Regions from separate parts of the Staphylococcus carnosus genome, predicted to be linked through region 4. Evidence: riboswitches for the same ligand, from Rfam matches in the RefSeq annotation. Region 4 holds a riboswitch; each other region holds the start of a gene.

Evidence for each region. Region 4 has a riboswitch for thiamine pyrophosphate ahead of DYE31_RS00970 (3-oxoacyl-ACP reductase). Riboswitches for the same ligand answer to the same signal wherever they lie in the genome.
Region 1: it holds a riboswitch for thiamine pyrophosphate, as region 4 does, so the genes downstream of both, DYE31_RS01990 (thiamine phosphate synthase) here and DYE31_RS00970 (3-oxoacyl-ACP reductase) in region 4, are expected to answer to the same signal.
Region 2: it holds a riboswitch for thiamine pyrophosphate, as region 4 does, so the genes downstream of both, DYE31_RS08945 (ECF transporter S component) here and DYE31_RS00970 (3-oxoacyl-ACP reductase) in region 4, are expected to answer to the same signal.
Region 3: it holds a riboswitch for thiamine pyrophosphate, as region 4 does, so the genes downstream of both, tenA (thiaminase II) here and DYE31_RS00970 (3-oxoacyl-ACP reductase) in region 4, are expected to answer to the same signal.

The regions. Positions count from the first base shown of each region.
Region 1 covers NZ_UHCT01000001.1:475,312-478,524, reverse strand. The annotation lists gene DYE31_RS01995 (trypsin-like serine peptidase) at 1-764, opposite strand, end outside; TPP riboswitch at 1,048-1,158, shown strand; gene DYE31_RS01990 (thiamine phosphate synthase) at 1,227-1,799, shown strand; gene thiO (glycine oxidase ThiO) at 1,803-2,930, shown strand; gene thiS (sulfur carrier protein ThiS) at 2,914-3,114, shown strand; gene DYE31_RS01975 (thiazole synthase) at 3,116-3,213, shown strand, end outside.
Region 2 covers NZ_UHCT01000001.1:1,859,769-1,862,981, forward strand. The annotation lists gene auxA (lipoteichoic acid stability factor AuxA) at 1-886, opposite strand, end outside; TPP riboswitch at 1,136-1,240, shown strand; gene DYE31_RS08945 (ECF transporter S component) at 1,344-1,919, shown strand; gene DYE31_RS08950 (ABC transporter ATP-binding protein) at 1,932-3,213, shown strand, end outside.
Region 3 covers NZ_UHCT01000001.1:946,647-949,859, reverse strand. The annotation lists gene thiM (hydroxyethylthiazole kinase) at 1-215, opposite strand, end outside; gene thiD (bifunctional hydroxymethylpyrimidine kinase/phosphomethylpyrimidine kinase) at 208-1,029, opposite strand; gene tenA (thiaminase II) at 1,026-1,712, opposite strand; TPP riboswitch at 1,779-1,876, opposite strand; gene DYE31_RS12890 (transglycosylase family protein) at 1,989-2,165, opposite strand; gene DYE31_RS12885 (hypothetical protein) at 2,395-2,613, opposite strand; gene DYE31_RS04365 (aggregation-promoting factor C-terminal-like domain-containing protein) at 2,832-3,213, opposite strand, start outside.
Region 4 covers NZ_UHCT01000001.1:219,356-222,568, reverse strand. The annotation lists gene DYE31_RS00985 (MFS transporter) at 1-489, shown strand, start outside; gene DYE31_RS00980 (SdpI family protein) at 588-941, shown strand; gene DYE31_RS00975 (hypothetical protein) at 974-1,171, opposite strand; TPP riboswitch at 1,317-1,418, shown strand; gene DYE31_RS00970 (3-oxoacyl-ACP reductase) at 1,530-2,225, shown strand; gene DYE31_RS00965 (LLM class flavin-dependent oxidoreductase) at 2,389-3,213, shown strand, end outside.

The sequences.
Region 1 (3,213 bases), 260 kb from region 4:
GTTGTTGAATTTGCCCATAAATTATAGCCGTATGTTCGTAAACCGAAGATTTGATAATTGCCGTTGACCATCAGTGAACCTGATGCACCTGCACGGAATTTATCTTTCGTTTGTAATTCAGTGCCGTTAGAAGATTTTTGGATGAAGCGGTAACTGCTCCAATGTGTCTTTGTATTGTCACCATTCTGCCAAGGGTAACCTACAGAATATAATTTCGTGTTATATTTCAGTCCATTAATTTGTGCGTTTGAAGCTAGTTTTAATGGTGTTGCATACTGAGACATCTTTTCTTTTGTATATACTAAAGCAACATCTGCATTCGGTACTTTCACGACTTTTGTAGCATGAAAAGTATAAGGTTTTCTAGATCCATCTCTTGCCATATCGAATGAAATATATTTGGGATTAGCTGCAGAACCTTTCGCAGTATCAATCACATGTGCATTAGTAATGAAAGTATAGTTGCCGATAACTGTACCAGTTCCCATACTGTCTTTACCTAAACCTTTCCAACCATCTTTATTACTTACTCTTCCTACCGCTTTATATTTCGTATTCATTGTATTTGAAATATGATGAATGTCTAAGCTGCTATTTGAGATTTTCTTAGCTTTCGGATAAGCTGTCGCCTCATTGTTGCTTGCCATCCCATTATAGTAATAGTCTCCAGCCGCATGCGCTTCTTCCCCACTCATTCCTGAAAATGAAAAACCAACAACAGCACAAACTGCTGACATTCCTACTTTAAAACTTTTAACTTTCATCTTTAATTTGCCCCTTATTATTAATTTAGTAATGAATTATGTTGTATTGAATGCTAAGTTCATTTTACTTTTAAAAGAAAGATAATACAATCTATTTCAAAATTTAAATTATCTTGATAAACTCTCTTCTCTTTACCTGTTGCTTTTTCTTCTTACTTCCTTTATGATGATTTTGTAAAGTAATGGTGATGCGGTTTAAGATTATGAATATATTGCATTAATACTTCGCTACACGATTTGTTAGTGCACTTTCTCGCATTACTTAACAAAGAAAAAATAACAATAAGTCCACTGGAAGTGCCTGTTCATACAGGCTGAGATTCTCATAGTGATGAGAAAATTCTTGGAACCTGATCCAGTTCATACTGGCGTAGGAAAGTGGCGTATTGCACTTTTTGATGCGCTGTTTTCCTATATGGAAACAGCGCTTTTTTTGTGGCTAAATCGAAGAAGGTATTTAATATGTATGTTGCGATAACGCCCTATCGCGTATTAACCCAACAAGATTTAATACACTATATAGAAATCGAATCAGTGATTGATACATTGATTTTCAGAACGCCAATGGAACAAGATGAATTAACAAAGTTCATAGAAAATTTAATTCAAGCAGGTTTTCCTAAAGACAAAATTACAATCCATACCGACACCGACTTACTACAAAAACTTAGTTTGAATGCCATTCATTTTCGTGAAGGAGATGAACGTGCGTACAACTATAAAGCAGAACACCCTGATGTTTGTGTCAGTATGTCTTCACATAACACCCAAAATGCTCAAACAGCTAAAGCACATAACTTGGACTATATCCTGTTCGGCCATCTTTTCAAAACTAAATCCAAACCAGGAAAAGCACCAAGGACAAATTCTGAAATCGAGTCAGTATTAAATGTCAATATTCCAGTTATTGCATTAGGTGGCATAAATGCAGACACATTAAATCTTGTACCAAAAGAATTTTCAGGCATTGCTGCAATATCATATTTCAGAGAACAGGATTTAGAGACCATTCGTTCAGCAAAGGAGGCTGAGTAAAAAATGTTTGATTTAATTATAGTCGGTGCAGGTGTAATTGGAATGTCAATTGCCCGTCACTTAAAAGATAGCGGTATGCAAATTGCATTAATTGATCGTGATATTGAAGGACAGCATGCTTCTTATAAAGCCGGAGGTATGCTAGGTGCACAAAATGAATTTAAAGAAGACAGTCCTTTATTCCGGCTTGCTTTAAAATCACGAGAAAAATTTAATGATTTAAGCATAGCCTTAGAAAAAGAAACTGGTATCGACATCCAATATCAGCAAAACGGACTTATCAAAATTGCGACAAACGAAAAAGACATAGATGCTTTGCATCAGCAATATGAATTTTTGCATCAACATGATGACGATGTTCAAGATTTAAGTAATACAGATTTAGGTGAATTGACGCATTACTTGGTCAAAAGTTCTGAAGCCATGATGTTTGTGCCCCATGACCATCAAATTAATGCCAATCATTATACAAAAGCCTTACATGCTTCGCTAAAATCAGATGGTGCAGTAATACGTTTTAATCATACCAATGTAGAAAATATAAAACATGAAGATCATCATTATACCGTTTCGATTAAACATGAAAATGAAATGAGTGAATTAACAGCTGAGAAAGTGGTAGTTGCTGCAGGAGCTTGGGCAGGATTTTTAGCACCCGATTCTGAAATACAAGAAAGAGTCAGCGGAGTCAAAGGCGAAGTCTTACTAGTAGAAAATGAAGATTTAGATTTAAAACAAACACTGTTTATGACTAACGGTTGCTATATTGTGCCTAAACCGCCGAATCGTTTTTTAATCGGCGCTACAAGTTACTTCGATAATTATTCCGTAGGTGTTAGTACTGAAGGTAAAGAATGGCTATTGCGAGAAGCGATTGAACGTGTTCCGGAACTTGCAAGCAGTCGTGAAATAAAGTATTGGTCAGGTGTACGACCATGGACACAAGGCGAACAACCGATTATGGATGAAACGAATCCTGGTCTTTGGGTAATCACGGGTCATTATCGTAATGGCATCTTGCTGTCACCGATTATCGGAGAGCTGATGGCAGAATGGTTGAAAACAGATGAACGACCAGAAGAATTAGCACCTTTTAAATTAAGGAGGGAAAAACATGAAGTGCATCATTAATGGCGATCCATTTACGTTTGATGAAGAACTCAGTATCCAAAACATTTTGGAATCACTAGAGCTAGATCCAAAACGTGTCATTGCAGAACATAATCAAAATTTAATTCAACGCGACGATTTCAAAAATCAAATTGTACGTGAAGATGATCGATTAGAACTATTAGAATTTGTTGGAGGCGGATAAGATGTTGAAAATAGGACCATATGAAATGGAATCAAGATTATTATTAGGAACTGGTAAATTTGATAATGAAGAAATTCAAACAAAAGCGATTGAAGCTTC
Region 2 (3,213 bases), 1.6 Mb from region 4:
TAGGAATATCATCGTCTTGTATATCAATTTTTTCTTTTATTGAGTTTTTAAATTTATCGCGCTTGTTTCTCATTTTTTCTAAATCAATGCTGCGTCTTGTGCGATAAGTGAATTCTTGAGTACGTTCTTGAAATTCACGGAATTGTTCTTTCGTTTGACTCATTGCACCATTTTTATCCGTACGAGAATATTCCATTTCTTCGCCTAATTCTGCTTTCGTAAGCGGTAAAGATCTTCTAAGGAAAAGGAAATTCCATATTGATATTTGTGCAAGAATCCACATTACAATAAAGAATGCATTTACACTTAAAATATCTATCATCGCAATTTCATGACTTTCAATACGTCCATACAATGCAATTTGTGTGATTAAATAACTGACTCCATATGCAGAAATTATCCACAAATAATGTTCTTTTCTATGATTATGGTTAAGTTCATCTTTATAGACAATATATCCTGTATGCACTATAAATGGTACAACAAAAATAATTGCTGCAAAGCCATATACTTGTGTCATTAAGATAATTGTAATAATAAAGAATAAAATCCCTATAATCAGGAAGAATATTGAAATATCATAATCGTATTTTGTTGTCATGAACAACAAATAACCAATCCATAATAATGCGATACCAAATACAATAATGAATATGGCACTAAATACTGGGAACTGCCCGATAAATCGACTCATTATCCGGATGATTTCTCCGAAGAATGCATTGATAAAATCCCACACATTATAAATATGTATATCGACTTTGCTCCCCTTAGCAAGCTTATGAATAAATGATAAATTCAATAAAATTATGATTCCAATGAAAAGTGAAACAATGCCAATAATCAAACTAAAAATGATCTCAGCGTGCTTCTTTAAATACGACATGTTTTTCACCTCATAGTTATTATATAGGAACATAAGTGTTGTGTCTTTAGTGAATGTAATAAATCATTCTATGGTAGTACATAGTATAAAGGAATTGATGTCTACTCTCAATCGGTTAATACCCTATTTAATACTGAAAATGCTTTTTAAGTAAAATCGTTTGAAGATATTGCAATACAAAGATTGAACGTACCTGAAATCATCTTGACAATCCTGTATAAAAAGCATACATTTATTATAAATCAATATAGAAAGCACTAGGGGTGTTTCGTAACTGAGATGAAGCAGTTTTGCTTCAAACCCTTCGAACCTGATCTAGCTTAGACTAGCGTAGGAAAGTGTAGGATGTCTGCCGGCAATATAATAAGGGCTATGCCGGTTTGTTCCGATGCCTATTTCACGCAGCTTGCTAGACAAGTTTGTGTGTTTTTTTATTTTATAGGAGGAATTATTACTTGTGTCAAAAGGACTTAAACTTTCAGACATCTTGGTAACTGTATTAATTGCAGTTGTTTTCGCTATCATTTATAACATTTGGAATTTAGTGTACAAAGCGATGCAAGTGACTGGATTACATCTTGAAGAACTTTCTTATGGTATGTGGTTTGCTGCTGCAGTCGTAGCTTACTTGATTATCCCTAAACCTGGTATTGCACTACTCGCTGAATTTGCAGCTGGTGCGGGTGAAACAATTGTTATGGGACGATTTGATATTGCAACAATAGTTTATGGATTATTGCAAGGTTTAGCTTGTGAAATTATTTTTGCGATTTTCCGTTATAAATCACGTACTATAATGGTTGCAATGCTTGCTGGTTTAGCTGCTGCATTAGTTACTTTCCCTATTGACTACTACTATGGTTATCTAGGTGAAGTTGCAGGATGGAACTTGTTCCTATATGTATTCTTCCGTTGTATCAGCGGTATTGTACTTGCAGGTCTTTTCCCTTATTACTTAGTTAAAGCACTCGATAAAACTGGTGTTACGAAATTATTTAGACCAGCTTCTCAAAAAGATTACGATAATTTGTAAGGAGATATTACTTTGTTACGCGCAAAAAACTTACGACTCAAATATCCAAATGCACCTGATAAAATATTTGATGGCTTAAATATAGAAATAAAGGATAAACAAAAAGTCTTATTATTGGGACCATCAGGATGCGGAAAAAGTACATTATTAAATGTACTAAGCGGAATCGTTCCTAATTTAATAGAATTACCAATGAAATACGATGATTTGGAAGTTGATTTAAATAGTGGTGTTATTTTCCAAGATCCTGACACTCAATTTTGTATGCCTAAAGTTTATGAAGAACTTGCTTTTGTATTAGAAAATAAACAAGTTCCTCGTAAAGAAATGGACCAATTAATTTTAAATGCCCTAGCTTCAGTCGATTTAGATGTGGGACCTAAACAAACTGTGCAAAAGCTAAGCGGCGGTATGAAACAAAAACTGGCGATTGCCGAAACTGTATTGCAAGAAGCACATACTCTCTTCTTAGATGAACCGACAGCAATGTTAGATGTAGATGCTACAGAAGATTTATGGAATCACATTAAAGATATGTGGCAAGATCAAACTGTATTGATTGTCGAACACAAAGTTGAACATATTTGGGAACATATCGACCGAGTAATTTTAATGAATTACAATGGCGAAATTATTGCTGATGATACGCCTGAAGTCATCTTGAGCCAACATGAAGCGTTACTGACTGAGTACGGTGTATGGCACCCACATGCTTGGGATTATGCACCTAAGAGCACTTTAAGTTCCGATACTGAAATCCAAACTAATTTTCAATTTCGTGATGGTGAAATTATTCGTGGCAAAAAATCATTAATTCAGATACCAGAATTGGAAATTGGAGCTGGCGAATGGATTACTATAACTGGAAAAAATGGCTCTGGTAAAACAACTTTATTAGAGTCTATGATGCAGTTGATTAAATATCACGGCAAAATGTCTTATCGTGGTCAGCGTTTACACAAAATTAAAGAAGCTGCTCAGCATATGTATTTGGTTTATCAAAACCCAGAATTACAATTCATAACAAACTCTGTCTATGAAGAAATTTTCATTAACTTTAGTGGCGATCATGCAAAAGAAGAAACTGAGAAACTCATTAAAATGCTGAATTTAGAAGCTGTACGTAATCATCATCCGTTTGAACTTTCAATGGGTCAAAAACGTCGTTTAAGTGTTGCAACTGCATTAAGTTCTCGTGCGGACATCATCTTGTTAGACGAACCGACTTTTGGTTTAGACAGTCATAATACTTTCAACTTGCTGTCATTGTTTCAAAAACGTGTCGCACAAGGCC
Region 3 (3,213 bases), 730 kb from region 4:
ATCGCATGCTCATGGTGTTTTGTTAAAGTTCCAATGTTAATTAAGACACTGCCAGCTACAGGATAAAAGTCTTCAGCTTCTTGTGGTGCTTCACTCATAGTTGGACTGGCACCTAGGCTTAACAAGCCATTTGCTGTGAAATTTTTTACTACATCATTGGTATAACAAATGACTAACGGGTGTTCAGTTCTAATTTGGTCTAAAATTTTATTCATCGTCTAACCCTACTTTCTTCATATACGCAAAATGATTAACTGGGCCTCTTCCTTGGCCAATTTCAGGAGTATATTTAATGCTTAAAGCAATAAAGTCTTTTGCTTTTTTAACAGCTTCATAAATTGTTTTTCCTTTAGCTAATTCGGCAGTAATAACTGCTGAAAAAGTACAACCTGTTCCATGAGTGTGTTTTGTATCATAGCGTTCACTTTCAAATACCTCTAAGCCATCTTTTGTAAATAGATAATCTTTGGCAATATTTTTATCTTCAATATGACCGCCTTTTATGACTACACCTTTACTGCCTATTTCATTAATAAAGATATCACCTGCTTTTTTGATTGCTTCTTCAGTATCAAGTTTGAAACCTACAATTTCTTCAGCTTCTGGTAAATTCGGAGTGGCAACATCAGCAAGCGGCAATAATATTTCTTGCAATGCATGTTTTCCAGCATCATCCATTAATGAATCTCCACTTTTAGCAAGCATAACAGGATCTATCACATATGGAATATCTGGATATTTTTCTAAATAACTGCGAATCAATTCCATCATTTCTTTTGTTGCAATCATACCCGTTTTAATTGCTTGAGGTAATTCATCATCAAAAATACTATCTAATTGTTCTTTTAACCACGTAATATCTAAATTATGAATATGTTGCACCCCTTTTGTATTTTGGGCAACAATGCTTGTAATAGCTGCCATCCCATATACACCACAAGCATGAAATGATTTCAAATCTGCCATGACACCTGCACCGCCTGTAGGGTCTGTACCAGCAATTGTTAAAGCTATTTTAGGTTTGTTCATACTCTCTCTCCTCCAAATTGCCATTTTTCACTTGTATAAGCCATGTTGAAAAAGTTCAATTCGTGCACTGTACTTTGCAAGTAATTTTCTCGCACTTCATTTTTTTCAGTTTCAGACATATTTGCAGTTAATTGATTCATTAAATCATCTAATACTTCAATCAACGGATCCATTTCTGTGTTATAAAACTCAAACCACTTTGCTAAAATCGAGGATTTATTTAAATTCGGATCTTTCATTGCACGCTTTGCAATCATCGCATAAACATATGGACATGGTGCCATTGCAGCAATTGCATACGCTGCGTTTTCATGCGCATATACGTTGTAGTACATATGTTTAATATAATGGTCACCACTAGGCGGCCAAACCTTTTTTTGTACGATTTCATTATAGTTTTCACCAATATAATCAGCCATATATTCATGTGCTTCTACTTCACCATTTACTATAAATTGAATTTGATCAACTAAAAAACGCACACTTTCTAAATCTGGCATTATTGGTATTAATAATGCATAGATATTTGCAAACTCTCTTAAATAAGAAGCATCTGCACGTAAATACTGACGTAAGGCTTCTTTTTTAATGTCCCCTTTTAAAAGTTCTTGAATAAAATGATCTTGATAAATTTCATCAATAATCGGTTGTGCATCTCTCTCTAATGTTTCTGCAAAATTCATTCCTAAATCCTCCAATAAAAAAACTGCAAACCTTCATAGGATTGCAGTTTAATATTTAGAATATTTATTCTGAATATACTACTTTCCTACGTTGGTACGAACCAAATCAGGTTATAAGGGTCTAGTCAAACTATCTCAGCCAAAAGGCGCCCCTAGCAATTTTATAAAGTTTAGTTTTTAATACAATTTAAATGTATCAAACCCCTTTGTGTTATGCAATATTAAAGGGTTGAAAACAAAAAAGCCGAGACAAAAGTCTCGACTAAAGTTTAAATATTAATATGCCCAGTGTCCTGCACCGTTACCATTATCCCAAAGAGTAAGCGCTGCTTGGTCTTGAATATATTCTGGAGCACTAGCTGGGTTTACGCCTCTCCAACCTGCTGGAGCTACTGCATCCCAAGTAGATTGTAAGAATTGGTATTTACCTGCCGCACCTGAATCAGGGTTGATTGCATGGATATCTCCACGAGATTCACGGTATACAATTGCTTGTAATGCTGCTGGAATATTTCCATAGCTACCTGAATTTGATGCTGTATAAGATTGTCTAGGTGCAGTATAACTAGTTGATTGTGTGTTATAGCTGTAATTTGCATTATTGTATGATTGTGTTTGTTGTGTATTATAAGTTTGTGTTTGTTGTGCTACTGGAGCTGCTTGTTTTTGAACTGAAACTGCTTTAGAAGTTGATTGAACTGGTTGTTGAACAGTTCCAACTGCTGCGTAACTCCACTCCCAAAGGGTGTTGATTTAATTCTGCAGGATTATTTAATGCTGTTTCTACTAATTTAGCTTGTTCTGTTGTATTTAACTCAGCCGCATCCGCATTATGTGATGCCACTCCTGTTGCTAAAAATGCTGCTGCCGCTACTGATGATGTCACTAAAAGTTTCTTCATTTAATTAAAATCCTCCTATAAGGTAATTACATATATGATTTATTCGCTGTATTTATAATAGCATTTAGCACAATAACATAGGTTACAATAATATAAACGTTTTGTTTCATTCGTTACATATGTATTACAAAAAGCGGATTCCACTCTTAGAATAAGAACGGAGTCCGCTTTTTGGATGTAAATTATTAAGTTAAATTTACTTTTAAAAAGTAATCGGCTTACCACCAACCGTGAGATGCACGGAAAGCAGTTGCGTTTGAAAGTGAACCATAACGTGAGTTTGCATAATTGATCATACCTTTAGTTTGAGCTGAAACTGATCCAGTTCCCCAACCTTCTTTAGTTTGACCAAGGCCCATGTATCCATTTGGACTTACTGCGTTCGGGTTACCACCTGATTCTGGCATTACAATAGTATTCCACATATCTTCAGTCCCACCTGCAGCTAAGAATTGAGCTTTAGTTGAACCGCCAGTTGAAACTGATGCTGTGCTGTAACTACGTGCTGGAGCACTGTAACTTTGTTGTTGTACAGGAGCACTGTAGCTAGTTGTAGTTTGTGTAGTTTGAGTTGTAGTGCTGTATGTTTGAGTTTGTTGT
Region 4 (3,213 bases):
CAAACCATGGCGTTATCTTCTCAACAATTCGGTATTATTGAGTCTGCACTGACTGTAGGGATGTTTGTAATTTCATTACTGTTTTCTGTTTTTCCAATTAAAAATAAATTAAAAGGACCGACTCAAGCTGCTGTCTTAATGCAGTTTATTGCAGTATTAATTTTAGGCATTGCATTATTATTTAATGTTACTGCAACTATCGGTTTTATCACTTTATTTAGTGTCTACCTTATCATTGGTTTATCGTTGCCATTAGTGAATATTCCTTATTCTATTTATATGCAAAACTTTATAAAAGAAGAGTTTAAAGGACGTATCCTTTCTCTAAACCAATCGATAGTACAATCACTTATGCCATTGTCTTTTTTAATATTCGGATTACTACTTAACTATGCACAAGCTAGTATTTACATTGCAATCGCACTTCTTATATTAATGACATTGATTTATTTCTCTATTTCTATTAAGAAAACTGATATTAATAGTTAAATGTATATTTTAAGCACTAACCAAAAAATACGATACATATTGTATTATTTTTCTTTTTACTTTATATTTAGAATAAATATAAGAAAGAGGATTTCATCATGTTATTATTCGGCATCACGTTACTAGTCCTAGCCATCAAGTGCTTAATTTTTCGTTTCATCGACAAAGATATTGTAAATCAACGCAATATGCTAATCGGGTATCGTACACCATCATCTTTGAAGTCATCAGAAGCATGGACTTTTGCTCAAAAATCTTTTCAACAAATTTTCAATCGAATCCATCTTACACTTTTAATAATAGGTTTTATTTGGTTTTTATTTGATTTGATGATTTCGCCTATGCTCATCTCATTTTGGTTACAAATTTTAATATACTTAATAGGCGTTGGTTCGATTATTGCACTTACCGAAATCAAACTTTACAACTTCAATCACAAACAAAAAGGCTAGCCGTACAGCTAGCCTTTCTCTTATATATCCAATTAATGTTTAACTTCTTTCTCGGCATTCGAATGATGATTTGCAGATTCATCTGACGGCTCACCGTTTTCATGAGCTTTTTCTGCTTCCCATTTTGCTTGTTTTTCTTTTTGTTTTGCTTTACGTTTCTTTTCTTCACGCACAGCCATCACAATGAAACCTACTGCCAAGATTGGGAATGACATTCCTAACCAGAACATTCAAATCCCTCCATTCATCTAAAATTATCTGCTAGAATTCTTTTCTATCATAACACTTTCACTATCTTGTTTTCACGCTTCAAATGTTAGTTATAGCCTTTCTTGACACGCTTACAAAATCAAGCTACATTGAAAGTAACAAAACAATACGCACTAGGGGTGTTTTTTAAACTGAGATGAGGATTTCCTCAGACCCTTTGAACCTGATCTAGCTGAAACTAGCGTAGGAAAGTGTGAGATAACCGCAGTATGTTCTGATTTGTTTTTATACAGAGTGCAGACTGCTCTCTGCCTACGCTGATTTTAGTAATCATGCGTATTTTTTATGTTCATTTATAGAAAAAGGGAGCGGATGAATATGGCAAGAACAGTACTCGTAACAGGCGGTGCACGCGGGCTAGGTCAAGTAATCAGCAAAACGCTTGCTGAACAAGGTTTCAACATCATCATCGATTATAACCAAAGTAAAGAAGCTGCTGAACAACTCGCGCAAGAAATTGGAAATGAAAAAGCTATTGCATTGCAAGCAGATGTAACTAATCGCAAAGAAGTAGACCAATTAGTAAAAGAAGGAACTGAGAAGTTTGGTCAAATTGATGCGGTCGTCAATAATGCACTTGTTGGATTTAAATTTGATCCAACAGCACAAAAAGCTTTCCCTGATATGAGTTGGGAAGACTACCAACAACAAATTGACGGCACATTAAAAGCAGCTTTCAATGTTGTTCAAAGCGTCGTTCCTCAATTTATTGAACATCAAAGCGGAAGCATTGTAAGCATTGGAACTAACCTTTATCAAAATCCTGTTGTTCCATACCATGAGTACACTACTGCAAAAGCTGCTTTAATCGGCTTCACACGCAATATCGCAGCTGAATTAGGACAATATGGTATTACAGCAAATGTTGTTTCAGGAGGACTTTTGAAAACAACAGATGCAAGTGCTGTAACTACACCAGAAGTTTTTGATTTAATTGCACAATCTACACCTTTGAAAAAAGTGACAACACCTAAAGATGTTGCCAATACGGTAGCTTATCTTGTATCAGAATAAGCTAAAGGTATTACTGGACAAAACATCACAGTAGATGGTGGTTTAACGATGAATTAAGAATGTGCTTTCGAAATCACATTTTTCTATAGACCAAATTTATTAGGGAGAGCTTATTCTCCCTCTTTATTATTCTTTTAAAATAATTAATCCGAGGTGAAAAGTAATGTCCGAGCAGAAAGATAAACAACTGCATATCGGTATTCTTATTTTTGGTTCTGGTCATCACCAAGCAGCATGGCTCATGCCTGATTCAAGTATAGAACGTATTGGAGATATTGCTTACTATCAAGAGTTAGCACAAACTGCAGAACGCGGTTTATTTGATGCCGTCTTTTTTGCTGATAATCAGTCTTTTCCTGCTAAAGATGATACAACAATGCCCGCATTTTGGTTTGATCCAATTGTCAATTTGACAGCTATTTCACAAGTAACAAACCATGTCGGCTTGGTTTCAACAATTTCAAGTACATTTTCTAATCCTTATACAGCTGCAAGACAATTATTAAGTCTCGACCATATTTCTGGTGGACGTGTTGGATGGAATTTAGTCACTTCAATGACAGATCTTGAAGCCAAAAATCACGGAATGACAGAGTTGCCGAATCATGATGAAAGATACGCTATTGCAGATGAATTTGCAGATGTAATGAATGCTGCTTTTGAATCATGGCATCCAAAAGATTTTAAACATAATCGTGAAGCAAATAAGTTGGTCGATTCTGAAAAGATTCAGCCTTTTAATCATAAAGGAGTTAATTTCGCAGTAAAAGGCCCTCTTTCCACGCCAAGCAGTCCACAAGGCAAACCTGTCTCAATGCAAGCTGGCGCTTCAAAACAAGGTGTAGCTCTAGCAGTTAAATATGCAGATGCAGTTTATTCTGTTTCATGGAATATTAAACAAGCGAGAAATTTCAGAAAGCGCATGGATGCTGAAATTGCTAAACAAGACGACACTGACCGGAGTCTTAAAATCTTTCCAGGTTTAGTC